Regions from separate parts of the Enterobacter sp. JS8-1 genome, predicted to be linked through region 3. Evidence: predicted binding sites of a transcription regulator. Region 3 holds the regulator's gene; each other region holds the start of a gene.

Region 1 (5,424 bases), 1.9 Mb from region 3:
ATGCTGCCGATGTCGGACGGGCGCTGTTCGCTTGTCTGGTGTCATCCGCAGGAAAAAGCTGAAGAGGTTCGGGCCTGGTCCGACGAACGTTTTTGTACCGAGCTGCAGAAAGCCTTCGGCTGGCGACTCGGGCGTATTACCCATGCGGGGAGACGTGCAGTCTATCCGCTGTCGTTAACCACCGCATCGCAGTCTGTATCTCACCGCGTGGCGCTGGTCGGCAACGCTGCGCAGACATTACATCCGATTGCCGGACAAGGATTTAACCTTGGGCTGCGTGATGTCATGAGCCTGGCGGAATCGCTGGCGATGGCATGGGGCGAGCAAAAAGATTGTGGCGCTTATTCGGTACTTAGCCATTACCAGAAGCGACGCCAGGCCGATAAAGAGGCGACAATCGGCGTTACCGATGGTTTAGTTCATCTGTTTGCCAATCGCTGGGCACCGCTGGTTGCGGGTCGCAACCTCGGGCTGATGGCGATGGAACTGTTCATTCCGGCACGTGACGTGCTGGCGCAGCGGACCCTGGGTTGGGTCGCGCGTTAAGGAGTTATCACCGTGCAAAATGTTGATGTCGCCATTGTTGGCGGCGGTATGGTCGGGCTGGCGCTGGCCTGCGGTTTACAGGGCAGCGGCCTTCGCGTGGCCGTGCTGGAGCAAAAAGCGCCGCAGCCCGTCGCGCAGGATGCCCCGCCGGAACTCCGCGTCTCGGCGATCAATGCCGCCAGCGAGAAATTGCTGACGCACCTTGGCGTCTGGGCAGATATTGTGGCGCAGCGCGCCAGCTGCTATCACGGCATGGAAGTGTGGGATAAAGACAGCTTTGGTCATATAGCCTTTGACGATGAAAGCATGGGCTATAGCCATCTGGGTCACATCATCGAAAACGCGGTGATCCACCACGCGCTGTGGCAGAAAGCGCAGCAGTGCAGCGACGTGACGCTGGTTGCGCCCGCGCAGATCCAGCAGGTGGCATGGGGTGAAAACGAGGCGTTTATCACCCTACAAAGCGGCGACATGCTGACCGCGCGTCTGGTGGTCGGTGCCGACGGTGCGAACTCCTGGCTGCGCAACAAAGCCGATATCCCGCTGACCTTCTGGGATTACCGCCATCATGCGATGGTGGCAACGATCCGCACCGAAGAGCCGCACGGCGGCGTGGCGCGGCAGATTTTCCACAACGACGGCATTCTGGCGTTCCTGCCGCTGAGCGATCCGCACCTGTGCTCTATCGTCTGGTCACTGGTGCCGGAAAAAGCGCAGCTGATGCAGGAGGCGACGCCGGATGCCTTTAACCAGGCGCTGTGCATGGCGTTTGATAACCGCCTTGGCTTGTGCACGCTTGAAAGCGAGCGTCAGGTGTTCCCGTTAACCGGCCGCTACGCGCGTCAGTTTGCGGCGCACCGTCTGGCGCTGGTGGGCGATGCGGCCCATACCATTCATCCGCTGGCCGGGCAGGGCGTTAATCTTGGCTTTATGGACGCGGCGGAGCTGGTAGAAGAACTGCGTCGCCTGCATCGCGAAGGGAAAGATATCGGTCAGCATCTCTACCTGCGTCGCTATGAGCGCAGCCGCAAGCACAGCGCGGCGATGATGCTGGCGGGGATGCAGGGCTTCCGCGAGCTGTTTGCCGGGGCGAATCCGGCGAAAAAACTGCTGCGCGATATCGGTCTTAAACTGGCCGATACGCTTCCTGGCGTCAAACCTCAACTTCTCCGTCAGGCGATGGGTCTTAACGATCTCCCTGACTGGCTGCGCTAACTTAGATCCACGTCACACTTTATTTTCCCGGCCGCTGCGCCGGGGAAATTCCCTCGTTTGAAATAATCTAATTCCACCTCATTTTTCGCATTAGATTAACTAATGTCGCGTTTTTTCCGGTGCGGAAATTCGGCCCGTTTTTCCGCACGAAATATCACCATGTGCTAAATCTTGTTAGATCATTGTTAATTTTGTGCGGGGTTAATCGCATTTTTCCAGTGAATAACTCTGTAGGCTTTTCAGCGTTTTTTGGTCATAAGCTAATGTGATGGCCCGTTTTACCTTATGGTTAACCGCCGGTTTCGGTGGTAAGTTCAGGTAAAAGAGAACGTTTGCGTCGGCATTCGGGAACGAGGCCGATACCGGGTTTCACGGTGAATTTTTCAACGAGGACAAGATGGCTCAACAGACTCCTTTGTACGAACAACACGTGTTATGCGGCGCCCGCATGGTGGACTTCCACGGCTGGATGATGCCGCTGCACTACGGCTCGCAGATTGATGAGCACCACGCGGTGCGCACCGATGCCGGTATGTTCGACGTGTCACACATGACGATTGTCGATCTGCGCGGTAGCCGCACCCGGGAGTTCTTGCGTTATCTGCTGGCAAACGACGTCGCTAAACTGAAGACGCCGGGCAAAGCGCTCTACACCGGCATGCTGAATGCCTCGGGCGGCGTGATTGATGACCTTATCGTCTATTACTTCACTGAAGATTTCTTCCGCCTCGTTGTAAACTCCGCCACCCGCGAAAAAGACCTCTCCTGGATCACCCAACACGCCGAACCTTATGCCATCGATATCACCGTCCGTGACGATCTGTCGCTGATCGCCGTGCAGGGTCCTAACGCGCAGGCGAAAGCCGCGTCTCTGTTTACCGACGAGCAGCGCAAAGCAACCGAAGGCATGAAGCCGTTCTTCGGCGTGCAGGCGGGCGATCTGTTTATCGCCACCACCGGCTACACCGGTGAAGCGGGCTACGAAATTGCGATGCCAAACGAGAAGGCCGCTGATTTCTGGCGCGCGCTGGTGGAAGCGGGCGTGAAGCCTGCGGGTCTGGGCGCGCGCGATACGCTGCGTCTGGAAGCGGGGATGAACCTCTACGGTCAGGAGATGGACGAAAGCGTTTCTCCGCTGGCCGCCAATATGGGCTGGACCATCGCGTGGGAACCGGCTGACCGCGACTTTATTGGCCGTGAAGCGCTGGAGATGCAGCGCGAGAAGGGCACTGAACAGCTGGTTGGTCTGGTGATGACGGAAAAAGGCGTGCTGCGCGGCGAACTGCCGGTGCGCTTCACCGATGCCGACGGCAATCATCGCGAAGGCGTGATCACCAGCGGTACCTTCTCCCCGACGCTGGGCTACAGTATTGCACTGGCACGCGTGCCGGCGGGCATTGGCGAAACGGCGGTAGTGCAAATCCGCAACCGCGAAATGCCGGTCAACGTGACCAAACCGATTTTTGTTCGCGCCGGTAAGCCGGTCGCCTAATCATTTTTATCAGGAGAACTTCAATGAGCAATGTGCCAGCAGAACTGAAATACAGCAAAGAACACGAGTGGCTGCGCAAAGAGGCGGACGGCACTTACACCGTAGGGATCACCGAGCATGCGCAAGAGCTGCTGGGCGACATGGTGTTTGTTGACCTGCCTGATGTGGGCACGACCGTTAGCGCGGGCGACGACTGCGCCGTAGCGGAGTCCGTAAAAGCGGCTTCTGACATCTACGCTCCTGTGAGCGGTGAAATCGTTGCCGTTAACGACGCGCTGAGCGATTCGCCAGAGCTGGTGAACAGCGAGCCGTATGAAGGCGGCTGGATCTTCAAGATCAAAGCCAGCGACGAATCTCAGGTTGCCGCGCTGCTGGATGCGACCGCGTACGAAGCACTGTTAGAAGACGAGTAATTGTTTATCCCCCTCTCCCTCCGGGAGAGGGCAGGGGTGAGGGTGCCAGTCTTCCCCTCACCCTAACCCTCTCCCGGAGGGAGAGGGAACTTAAATTCACTGCACGTTTCAGGAACCATCGCTCATGACACAGACTTTAAGCCAGCTTGAAAACCGTGGCGCCTTCATTGAACGTCACATTGGGCCGGATGCTCAGCAACAGCAGGAGATGCTGAAGACAGTTGGCGCGGATTCATTAAACGCACTGATCGGCCAGATTGTGCCAAAAGACATCCAGCTTGCCACGCCGCCTCAGGTGGGGGAAGCCACCACGGAATTCGCCGCGCTGGCGGAGCTGAAGGCTATCGCAGGCCTGAACAAGCGCTATAAGTCTTACATTGGCATGGGCTACACCAACGTGCAGCTGCCGCCGGTTATCCTGCGCAACATGCTGGAAAACCCGGGCTGGTACACCGCTTACACCCCTTATCAGCCAGAAGTCTCTCAGGGCCGTCTGGAAGCGCTGCTGAACTTCCAGCAGGTGACGCTGGATCTGACCGGCATGGATATCGCCTCCGCTTCTCTGCTGGATGAAGCGACCGCCGCTGCCGAAGCAATGGCGATGGCAAAACGCGTCAGCAAGCTGAAAAACGCTAACCGATTCTTCGTGGCGGCGGACGTGCATCCGCAGACGCTGGACGTGGTACGCACCCGTGCGGAAACCTTCGGCTTTGACGTGATCGTCGACGACGCCGACAAAGTGCTGGATCACCAGGACGTCTTCGGCGTGCTGCTGCAGCAGGTAGGTACGACGGGTGAAGTTCACGACTACGGCGCGCTGATTGCCGAGCTGAAGTCCCGCAAAGTGGTTGTCAGCGTTGCCGCCGATTTTATGGCCCTGGTGCTGCTGACGGCGCCGGGCAAACAGGGCGCGGATATTGTCTTCGGTTCTGCGCAACGCTTCGGCGTGCCGATGGGCTACGGCGGCCCGCATGCGGCGTTCTTCGGCGCGAAAGATGAATTCAAACGCTCCATGCCTGGCCGTATTATCGGCGTCTCAAAAGATGCTGCCGGTAACACCGCGCTGCGCATGGCGATGCAGACCCGCGAGCAGCATATCCGCCGCGAGAAAGCGAACTCTAACATCTGTACCTCCCAGGTGCTGCTGGCCAACATCGCCAGCCTGTACGCCGTGTTCCACGGCCCGGCTGGCCTGAAGCGTATTGCCAGCCGCATTCATCGCCTGGCCGATATTCTGGCCTGCGGTCTGCAGCAGAAAGGCCTTAAGCTGCGCCACGCTCACTACTTCGACACCCTGTGCGTGGACGTGGCGGACAAAGCGGCCGTGCTGGCGCGCGCGGATGCAGCAAAGATCAACCTGCGCAGCGACATTCACAACGCCGTCGGCATTACGCTGGATGAAAGCACCACCCGTGACGATATCCTGAACCTGTTTAGCGTGTTGCTGGGTGACGCGCACGGTCTGGACGTTGATACGCTGGACAAAGACGTGGCGCTCGACAGCCGCTCCATTCAGGAAAGCATGCTGCGTAATGATGCGATCCTGACGCACCCGGTCTTTAATCGCTACCACAGCGAAACCGAGATGATGCGCTATATGCACTCTCTGGAGCGCAAGGATCTGGCGCTGAACCAGGCGATGATCCCGTTGGGATCTTGCACCATGAAGCTGAACGCCGCGGCAGAGATGATCCCTATCACCTGGCCGGAGTTTTCCGAGCTGCACCCGTTCTGCCCGCCAGAGCAGGCGGAAGGTTA
Region 2 (5,424 bases), 1.3 Mb from region 3:
AGCACGCCGACATGCTTGCCTTTCAGCGAGTCGATGGTTGGTTGAATCGGGGAGCCTTTGGCGGCAATCAGACGAGAATCCGCAGCGTAGAGCTTGTCAGAGAAGGCGATCTCCTGCTGACGTTTTTCGGTGATGGAGAGAGAAGAGATAATGGCGTCGATTTTTTTGGCTTTCAGCGACGGGATCAATGCGTCAAAGTCGCTGCCCACCCATGTGCATTTCACCGCAATGCGTTTGCACATTTCATTTCCCAGATCGATATCAAACCCCACGAAATCGCCTTTCGCATCCTTGGAAGAGAATGGCGCGTAGGTTGCGTCTGTACCGATACGAACCGTCTGTGGCAGTGCTGCATAGCTACCTGCTGCTGCACTTAACCCCACGAGCAAAGACAGAGCCAGAACCGTCTTCTTCATACATTTACCCTCAAGTACCGTGATTTTATTATGTATTGTGTAGTGTGTTGTGTTGCAGGCTTCTCTTGCAGGTCTTATGCCACATTCCCGTCTGGTCAAAAATTCGACGTTAAATATGTTAATAAAACGTTGCGATATTGCCTTAGTGGTGAAAGATAGCAGGTCTGCCGAACGAACCGGAGAGGGAAGAAGGGAAAAAACGAATTAAATGTCGAGGATATGATCGCCGTTGCATAATTGCCCTGAAACAGGGCAACTTGTCTTTTCATGCACCTTGTTTGTGCACAAATTCAGGCACCCTGCCAGCGGGTGAAGAGGTCTTCCGGCAGGTCTATATCAAACTGATCCAGCACGCGGTTAACGGTCTGGTTGATGATGTCATCCAGCGTTTGCGGGCGATGGTAGAACGCGGGGACCGGTGGCATGATGACAGCCCCCAGTTCAGCCGCCTGCGTCATTAAGCGTAGATGCCCCAGATGCAGCGGTGTTTCCCGCACGCAGAGTACCAGAGGACGACGCTCTTTCAGCACCACATCCGCCGCACGCGTCACCAGGGTATCGGTATAGCTGTTCACAATGCCGGAGAGCGTTTTTATTGAACAGGGCAGGATAACCATACCCGCCGTTTTAAACGAGCCTGAAGAGATACTGGCTGCGATATCGCGGGCATCGTGGACGACATCCGCCAGCGCCTGAACGTCACGCAGGGAAAGGTCGGTTTCAAGGGAGAGGGTCTGGCGCGCCGCCTGGCTCATCACCAGATGGGTTTCCACATCCGCAACGTCACGCAGCACCTGCAACAGACGTACGCCGTAAATCGCGCCGCTGGCACCGCTGATCCCAATAATGAGTCGTTTCATGATTTTTGCCCTTACTGATTCAGGGCAGACTGTGCAGGATTTTGCGGGGAGTTGCAAGTGAGGGCGTCTGCCCTCACCTGCAGAAGCATCAACCTTCGTTGTGCATCTCTAAGCTTTCAAGATCGTTCTGCAGCTGGACGGCTTTCGCATCGTCGTTACGCAGGGAATCCAGGTAGTCGAGATACTGCTGGTCAACGTCTTTGGTCACGTACACGCCGTTAAACACTGAGCATTCGAACTGCTGAATGTCCGGGTTCTCAGCACGCACCGCGTCGATCAGATCGTTCAGATCCTGGAAAATCAGACCGTCAGCACCGATGATCTGGCGAATTTCGTCCACTTCACGACCGTGAGCGATCAGCTCCGTCGCGGTTGGCATGTCGATGCCGTACACGTTCGGGAAGCGAATTTCTGGCGCCGCAGACGCCAGGTACACTTTCTTCGCACCGGCTTCGCGTGCCATTTCGATAATCTGCTCAGACGTCGTACCGCGAACGATGGAATCATCCACCAGCAGTACATTCTTGTCGCGGAACTCGGCGCGGTTGGCGTTCAGCTTACGACGTACAGACTTACGGCGCAGATGCTGGCCCGGCATGATAAAGGTGCGGCCAACGTAGCGGTTCTTCACGAAGCCCTGACGGTAAGGCTTATCCAGAATACGCGCGATTTCCAGCGCGATATCACAGGAGGTTTCCGGGATAGGGATCACGACGTCGATATCGAGATCGTCCCACTCGCGGGCAATCTTCTCGCCGAGCTTCGTACCCATGTTCACGCGCGCGCTGTAGACGGAAATCTTGTCGATGAAGGAATCCGGACGGGCGAAGTAAACGTATTCGAACAAGCACGGGTTGCTGACCGGATTGTCAGCACACTGGCGGGTAAACAGCTGGCCCTTCTCAGTGATGTAGACCGCTTCACCGGGCGCAACGTCACGCAGGAATTCAAAGCCCAGCGTGTCCAGCGCCACGCTTTCAGAGGCGACCATATACTCCGTACGACCATCGCCGAGCTCACGTTTGCCAAGCACCAGAGGACGAATGCCGTTTGGATCGCGGAAGGCGACCATGCCGTGACCGATAATCATCGCCACGCAGGCATACGCGCCGCGGATCTGACGATTTGTTGCGGCAATGGCAGCAAAGATGTTGTCTGCTTCCAGCGGGTAGTGACGGAAGTTATCCAGCTCGCTGGCGAACACATTGAGCAGGATTTCAGAATCAGAGGTGGTGTTAATGTGGCGACGTTTCTCTTCGAACAGCTTTTTACGCAGCTCGTGCGCGTTGGTCAGGTTGCCGTTATGAGCAAGGGTGATGCCATACGGTGAGTTGACGTAGAAAGGCTGTGCCTCAGAGGCGCTGGAACTGCCAGCAGTAGGATAACGAACGTGACCGATCCCCATATTACCTTGCAGACGCTGCATATGGCGGGCTTCAAACACATCGTTTACCAGGCCATTCGCCTTGCGTAAACGGAAGCAGTTGTTTGCATCAATGGTGATGATACCCGCAGCATCCTGCCCACGGTGCTGAAGCACCGTTAACGCGTCATAAATCGACTGGTTTACCGGCATGAAACCGGCGATACCGACAATACCGCACATTCGTCTTTTCCTCGTTAAGCCACATCTCAGGGTTTATGCCCTGGGCAAAAAACTCGACGAGCTTTGCAGATAGTCAAAGAACCATCTGATGATGAAGCTGAACTCTGGAATGAGCTGCGATTTCTGCCAGTCTTCGCTTTTGGAGAACCCGGTGAAGGTATCCAGGAAGAACAGTATCGCGGCCACAATCAGCACGCCTCGCAACGCACCGAAACAGATCCCGAGCACCCTGTCCGTTCCTGACAGACCGGTTTTCTCGACCAGCTGACCTATCACGTAATTGACGATAGCGCCAACAATCAGCGTCGCGATAAACAGCACCGCGATGGCGATTCCGTTTCGGACCAGTTCATCTTCAAAGCCCGTGAACCAGACAGACAGGTAAGTGTAGTAATGACTGGCAACAAAGAAAGCACAACCCCATGTCACCAGCGATAACGCTTCACGAACAAAGCCACGGATCAGGCTAACCAGACAGGAAAAACCAATCACCGCAATGATGGCGTAATCAATCCAGACCATATGTGTCCCACGATTTAACGCCCTGTCATCCAGTTCGGGGCGAATTCTAACAGAAAAAGAAAACGTTTGCGTAGGGATTTCCTTCCCGCGCGTAAATAAAAAAGGCGCTGAAAAAATGTTCAACGCCATGGGCCTTTTGACGCCTCTGTGGACGTCTGTTCCCCCTCACCCCGGCCCTCTCCCTCAAGGGAGAGGGAGGAGTCTATCCCCTCCCCCCCTTTGGGGAGAGGGTTAGGGTGAGGGGCAAGATCGTGTCAGTTCGCGCTGTAGTTCATCACCACACCGCTCAGCCCGGAGATCTGCTTCAGCTCACCCAGCGACCCTTTCAGCTTATCTTTCGACGCTTCAGGCCCCACCAGGATACGGGTAATTTTACCCTGCACCGGCGTGGAAGGTGAAGTGTAAACACGGTATCCCGCACCGCGCAGTTTACTCACCACCTCGTTGACTTTATCGGCGTTTTTCAATGCGCCAAGCTGAACAACGTAGGCTTTACCCGTCGGTGCCGCGTCCTGTTTCGCCGGTGGTGGGGTTTCTGACGCTGCAGCCAGCTGCTCTGCCGCTTTATCCCGCTGCGGCTTCGGCTGCGGTTTCTCGACAGGCTTCGGTTTTTCAACAGCCTTAGGCTGTTCTACCGGCACCGGATCGATTTCGATATTGTTATTCGCAGCCAGGCGAGAAGGATCGAGCGATGGTGCGGCAGCATCGCCTGCGCGCACCTCTTCTGCCGCGCCCTCTGGCGGCTGAGCAGGTAGCGCCTGCGTCGCGGCGGGCAGCATGTCTGGCTCATCGCGATCGCCCGGTTTCGGCACCAGCGGAATGGCCGCAAATTCGTCCTGATAATGCTTTTTCTGCCCGTCGAGCAGTCCCGGAAGAATAATCACTCCGAGCGCGACCAGCACAATGGTTCCTGTTAAACGGTTCTGAAACTTACTCGCCACCGGTTCTCCCCGCGTCCATCACTTCCATGACATGTGCCACCGTGTGGAATGAACCACACACCAGCACGGTATCTTCTGGTTTAGCATCCGCCATCGCAGCATGCCAGGCCTGAGCCACGCTACTATAGATTGCGCCTGTGCCGAGATGTTCCATCAACTGCTCAGCCGTCGCGCCACGCGGCCCCTCCAGAGGAGCACAATACCAGCTATCGACCACACTCTCCATGCAGGCCAGCGTCCCGCCGATATCTTTATCATGAAGCATACCGATAACCGCCAGCACGCGCCCGGTTTTTGGTAACGATTTGAGACGTCCTGCCAGATACGCCGCCGCGTGCGGGTTGTGGGCCACGTCCAGAATAAGACGCGGCGACTCGCTGACAATCTGGAAACGCCCCGGCAGGATCGCGTTCTGGATACCGTCGCGGATCGCCTGCTCGCTCACCGTCAATCCACTGGCACGCAGTGCCGCCAGTGCGGTGGCGGCGTTCGGCTGCGGTACCTGCGGCAGCGGCAGGTCGTCCAGCGCATCCTGCGCATCGCTAAAGCGCCAGCCGTTGTCCTGAACCTCATAGTGCCAGTCCACGTCGCGGCGCATTAAATGAGCGCCCTTCTCATTCGCCACGTCGGCGATGGTATGCGGCATGTCCGGCTCGCCGACTACGGCGGGCTTATTCGCCCGGAAGATACCGGCCTTTTCACGGCCAATGCTTTCACGGTCTGGCCCCAGCCAGTCGGTATGATCCAGCGCAATGCTGGTGACGACGGCGACATCCGCATCCACCATATTGGTGGCGTCAAGACGACCACCGAGCCCGACTTCCAGAATCACCACGTCAAGCTGCGCCTGTTTGAACAGCCACAGCGCTGAAAGCGTACCGTATTCGAAATAGGTTAATGAGATCTCACCGCGTGCAGCTTCAATTTCCGCGAATGACGCCGTATGGGCAGATTCCGACAGTTCACGGTTCTGCACGCGCACCCGCTCGGTGTAGCGCACCAGATGTGGAGAGCTGTAAACGCCTACCTTGTAACCCGCCGCCATCAGGACAGATTCCAGCGTGCGGCAGGTCGTGCCT
Region 3 (5,424 bases):
CCCCAGCGCATTACCCAGGTTAAACGCACCGATATTCACGGAAGAAGAGAGACCTGGCGCTTCATGGGCGACACGCATCACCCGCATCTGAAGCGGTGGTACCACGGCAAAGGTGGCAGCACCCCACACGACCATTGCGATCGCAGCACCCCATTCGTTGCGTGCCAGCCACGGGATCGCAATCATGATGACAATCAGCAGGGTTAAAAAGCCTTTCAGCGTACCGCTCACGGAGCGATCGGCCAGTTTTCCGCCCAGATAGTTACCGATAGAGAAGCCCACGCCTATCAGCACCAGCATCGCGGTAATAAAGATCGGCGTCGCGTGGGTAATATCGTGCAGCACCGGTGAAATATAGGTGTAGAGGGTAAACATCGCACCGGCCCCCAGCACCGTGGTCAGCAGCGCGGAAAGCACCTGAGGACGCATCAGCACCGACAGCTCTTTGCGCACGTCAGGACGTTCCCCGGCGCTCCCCTTCGGTAAGGAGAAGAACAGCGCCACCATCGCCACCACGCCCAGCCCTGCTGTCGCCAGGAAAGACATTCGCCAGCCAATGACTTCACCCAGCCAGGTGGCCGCAGGCACACCGCCTATGTTGGCGATCGTCAGCCCCATAAACATGGTCGCCACCGCGCTGGCCTGCTTGTGCTTCGGAACCACGCTTGCCGCAACAACCGAGCCCAGACCGAAAAATGCGCCATGGTTCAAACTGGTCAGAATACGCGACAGCATCAGAGTGGTGTAATCCGGCGCAATCGCGGAGAGCACGTTGCCCAGCGTAAAGATCGCCATCAAAAATATCAGCGCATTGCGACGCGCGCGGTGCGACAGCAGCAGCGTCATCAGCGGAGCCCCGACCATCACGCCGATGGCATAGGCGCTGATTAACATCCCGGCCGCAGGAATAGAGACGTCTACACCGCGTGCGATAACAGGCAGTAACCCCATTGGGGAGAATTCAGTGGTGCCAATCCCAAAGGCGCCAATCGCCAGGGCCAGCAGAGGAAAATTGATTTTCATGAGTCAACTCCGGATGCCGTGTCATCACGCGACACAGAACTAAGAAGTCAAAAGCATGACATCAATCACAAAATTTGAGAAGTTAACATTTTGGCAAAAGATTTTTGCCGGAGAGGTAACAATAGGAAGCAAATGAGGAGGGAGAGGACTCTCCCCCCGCGTAAATCAGTGCAGCGCAGCCGTCAAACCACCGGCAACAATCAATGCCAGCACGATAAAGGTGGTCACCAGCGAAAACTTCAGATCGGAACTCATCAATTTTTCTCCTTTTAATCACCCCACGAAAAGTGAGCTTGCTCATTTTTACACAGTTTACGTCAAAAATCTTCCTGGATTTAAACTGATATCCACTTTAGCTCTTCCCCTTTTCATCAAGATAGGACAAAATTCCACGCTAAATTTATTAGCGTACCGGCCATTGACCCCCTCCTGACGTCCTGTGTCGTTTTCCCGGCGTGTCGCAACTCAAGATTGCGTAATAAGGGTGAGAGAAGGCAAACGTTTACCTTCAAGTTTTTCAGGAGTTTAGGATATGGTCTGGAGTGACATTGAATGGCAACAATAAAAGACGTAGCAAAACGCGCAAACGTTTCCACTACAACCGTATCACATGTAATTAACAAAACCCGCTTCGTCGCGGAAGAGACGCGCAACGCCGTCTGGGCGGCGATCAAGGAGTTACATTACTCCCCAAGTGCGGTTGCGCGCAGCCTGAAGGTGAATCACACCAAGTCGATTGGCTTGCTGGCGACCAGCAGTGAAGCGGCCTACTTTGCCGAAATCATCGAAGCCGTTGAGAAAAACTGCTTCCAGAAAGGCTATACGCTGATTCTGGGCAACGCGTGGAACAGCATTGAGAAGCAGCGCGCCTACCTGTCGATGATGGCGCAAAAGCGCGTCGATGGCCTGCTGGTAATGTGTTCTGAATACCCAGAGTCCGTACTTTCCATGCTGGAAGAGTACCGCCACATCCCGATGGTGGTGATGGACTGGGGCGAAGCACGCGCGGACTTCACCGATTCCGTTATCGATAATGCCTTTGAAGGCGGCTATATGGCCGGTCGTTATCTGATCGAACGCGGTCACCGCGAGATTGGCGTGATCCCGGGTCCGCTGGAGCGCAACACCGGTGCGGGCCGTCTGGCCGGGTTTATGAAGGCAATGGAAGAGGCACTCATCACCGTGCCGGAAAACTGGATCGTTCAAGGCGACTTTGAGCCGGAATCTGGTTACCGCGCAATGCAGCAGATTGTCTCCCAACCGCATCGCCCAACGGCTGTTTTCTGTGGTGGCGATATTATGGCGATGGGCGCACTCTGCGCCGCCGACGAGCTGGGCCTGCGGGTGCCGCAGGATATTTCCGTGATCGGGTATGACAACGTGCGTAACGCGCGCTTCTTCACCCCGGCGCTGACCACTATTCACCAGCCAAAAGACTCGCTGGGCGAAACGGCTTTCAACATGCTGATGGACAGGATCGTCAACAAGCGTGAAGAATCCCAGTCGATTGAAGTTCACCCACGCCTCATCGAGCGCCGCTCCGTGGCGGACGGTCCTTTCCGCGACTATCGCCGTTAATCGCTTACGGAGCCAGTTATGCTGGCTCCCGTAGCCACTCCCGATTCAACGTTTCACTGTCTCCCAGATAATCCAGAAGCCAGGCCATCGCAGGCGATACGTCGTTTTGCTGCCAGGTCAGACAGCAGGCCGCATCCGGGAACGGATTTTCCAGCGTCAGCGCTGTCCACTCTCCGGTATCGATGCGCGGACGCGCGAAGTGAACGGGCACCATCGCCACGCACAGCCCCGCAGAAAGACAGGTTGCCGACGATTCCCAGTCAGGGGCCACCACGCGGCGCTGGTTGTCCAGTAGCCAGGTGATGCGCTTGGGCAGCGAGCGCGAGGTATCTTCCAGCACCAGCGACGGCCAGTTGCGCAGCGTGTCATCGCTGAGAGGGCCTTCCATTGCCGCCAGCGGATGTTCGCTGGAGACAACGCAGGTCCAGCTCAGCATCCCCATATCGCGAAACGCATAGCGTCCCCCAACGGGGATCGCCTGCGTTGCACCAATCGCCATCTCCACCCTGCCATCCGCCAGCGCATCCCAGACGCCGTTGAACACCTCTTGGGAGACCCGCAGTTCGACATCAGAAAAATGACGATAGAAATCCACGATCATTTGCCGGGTCCGTTCCGGCTTAACGATATTATCCACCGCGATGGAGAGATGGCCTCGCCAGCCGTTAGCGATCTGCTGACACTGCTCGCGGGTGATCTGCATTTTTTTGATAACAGAACGCCCTTCCTTCAAAAACCACGCGCCTGCAGGCGTTAATTCCACGTCGCGATGACGCCGCTCGAACAGCGGAACCGCCAGCCACTCTTCCAGCTGACGCACGGTGTAACTGATCGCCGAGGGTACGCGGTGTAACTCCTGCGCGGCACCGGTGAAACTGCCGTTACGGGCAACAGCATCCACAACTTCAAGAGAATAATCTGACCACATGTTCTGCCTGCAAAAAATTTGAATGCACTCTGCAAATATTAGCGTTTCACAAGCCGCTTTGCACTCCCTACACTCTGCGCCAACGTACACCTGCCTCCTCAGGAGAATAAAACAATGCAACCCAGGAAAGGATTTTTAGTCTGGCTCGGCGGCTTAAGCGTGCTGGGCTTTTTAGCGACCGACATGTATCTGCCCGCATTTGCCGCGATGCAGGAAGATCTGCAAACCCCCGCAGCCGCTATCAGCGCCAGCCTGAGCCTGTTCCTCGCCGGTTTTGCCTTCGCACAACTCCTCTGGGGGCCACTCTCCGATCGCTTTGGTCGTAAACCGGTGCTGCTGCTGGGTCTGGCTATTTTTGCCGTGGGCTGCCTGGGCATGCTGTGGGTACGCGATGCCACCTGGCTGCTGGTACTGCGATTCATTCAGGCCGTTGGCGTCTGTGCTGCAGCGGTGACCTGGCAGGCGCTGGTGACCGATTATTATCCGGCATCCCGCACTAACCGAATTTTCGCCACCATTATGCCGCTGGTCGGTCTCTCGCCTGCCCTCGCACCGTTGCTCGGAAGCTGGATCCTGGCCCATTTCGACTGGCAGGCGATCTTCGCCACGCTCTTTGCCATCACGCTGGTACTGATGCTGCCTGCGTTTTTCCTCAAGCCTGCGCATAAAAAAGAGACGCATCCTGACGCGAAGCCGATTACCTTTGCCTCGCTACTGCGTTCAAAAGCGTATCGCGGCAACGTCCTGATTTACGCGGCCTGTTCCGCCAGTTTCTTCGCGTGGCTGACTGGCTCGCCGTTCATTCTGCACGATATGGGATACAGCCCGGCGGCAATCGGCCTGAGTTATGTTCCACAGACCATCGCTTTCCTGGTCGGCGGCTACGGCTGTCGTGCAGCGCTGCAGAAGTGGGAAGGCCAGCAAATGCTGCCCTGGCTACTGGTGCTGTTCGCGTTAAGCGTTTTCGGCACATGGGCCGTCGGGTTTATTCCGGGTACGGGCCTGACCGAAATTTTGATTCCGTTCTGCGTCATGGCGGTCGCTAACGGTGCTATTTACCCAATCGTGGTAGCGCAGGCGTTACGTCCGTTCCCACAGGCGACGGGACGCGCCGCCGCGCTGCAGAACACGTTACAGCTGGGTCTGTGCTTCCTGGCAAGTCTGGTGGTCTCTGCGTTGATTGCCACGCCGCTCCTGACCACCACCAGTGTGATGCTGGTGACCGTTGCGCTAGCTGCCCTTGGCTACCGTATGCAGTCTTCCGCTCAGCGCGAGCAGAATGCGCGTCAGAAGGTGGAAACGTCGCACGCATAATCGCGCCAGAAATTATGTTAAGACCTAGTGATTAGGTTGCTAAGAATTTTCTATTGAATCACCAAATTTTGAGGCCTATACTAAATTTGGTTCGATTAAATACGATAAATATTAAGTGTTAACGGGAGCCGGAGTGCTCCCGTTTTACCATGGAAGGCTTTTCGGCAAGGGTTATCTCCCTTCCTCTGTTCTACGTCGGATATTAGCCTCGCGGGCATTTACCGTGAGATTTCTCACAAACCCCAAAAAGCGTCTACGCTGTTTTAAGGTTCTGATCACAGCAAGGTGATGGAGAAGCTATGAGTTCATCGTGTATAGAAGAAGTCAGCGTTCCGGACGATAACTGGTCCCGGATCGTCAGTGAACTGTTGGGACGTGCGGGCATCACGATTAATGGGTCTTCCCCCGCCGATCCGCAGGTCAAACATCCCGATTTTTTTAAACGCGTCTTGCAGGAGGGATCGTTAGGCCTGGGCGAAAGCTATATGGACGGCTGGTGGGAGTGTGAACGGCTGGACATGTTTTTCTCCAGCGTATTGCGCGCCGGTCTTGAAAATCAGCTCCCTCGCCACTTCAAAGAC

What was found. Region 3 encodes PurR, which represses purine synthesis genes. Its sites were predicted from a motif close to CANGCAAACGTTTGCNTG; they were not measured.
Region 1: the regulator PurR is predicted to act here: its motif matches at 2,083-2,100, upstream of gcvT (glycine cleavage system aminomethyltransferase GcvT).
Region 2: the regulator PurR is predicted to act here: its motif matches at 3,460-3,477, upstream of cvpA (colicin V production protein).

The regions. Positions count from the first base shown of each region.
Region 1 is NZ_CP185805.1:3,945,567-3,950,990, reverse strand. Features, by position in the region: gene ubiH (2-octaprenyl-6-methoxyphenyl hydroxylase) at 1-546, shown strand, start outside; gene ubiI (FAD-dependent 2-octaprenylphenol hydroxylase) at 559-1,761, shown strand; gene gcvT (glycine cleavage system aminomethyltransferase GcvT) at 2,159-3,253, shown strand; gene gcvH (glycine cleavage system protein GcvH) at 3,277-3,666, shown strand; gene gcvP (aminomethyl-transferring glycine dehydrogenase) at 3,791-5,424, shown strand, end outside.
Region 2 is NZ_CP185805.1:3,362,815-3,368,238, forward strand. Features, by position in the region: gene argT (lysine/arginine/ornithine ABC transporter substrate-binding protein ArgT) at 1-416, opposite strand, end outside; gene ACOQH0_RS15940 (UbiX family flavin prenyltransferase) at 707-1,276, opposite strand; gene purF (amidophosphoribosyltransferase) at 1,365-2,882, opposite strand; gene cvpA (colicin V production protein) at 2,916-3,404, opposite strand; gene dedD (cell division protein DedD) at 3,659-4,345, opposite strand; gene folC (bifunctional tetrahydrofolate synthase/dihydrofolate synthase) at 4,335-5,424, opposite strand, start outside.
Region 3 is NZ_CP185805.1:2,027,466-2,032,889, reverse strand. Features, by position in the region: gene ACOQH0_RS09660 (MFS transporter) at 1-1,023, opposite strand, end outside; gene ACOQH0_RS09655 (YnhF family membrane protein) at 1,189-1,278, opposite strand; gene purR (HTH-type transcriptional repressor PurR) at 1,576-2,601, shown strand; gene punR (DNA-binding transcriptional activator PunR) at 2,618-3,529, opposite strand; gene punC (purine nucleoside transporter PunC) at 3,644-4,843, shown strand; gene cfa (cyclopropane fatty acyl phospholipid synthase) at 5,143-5,424, shown strand, end outside.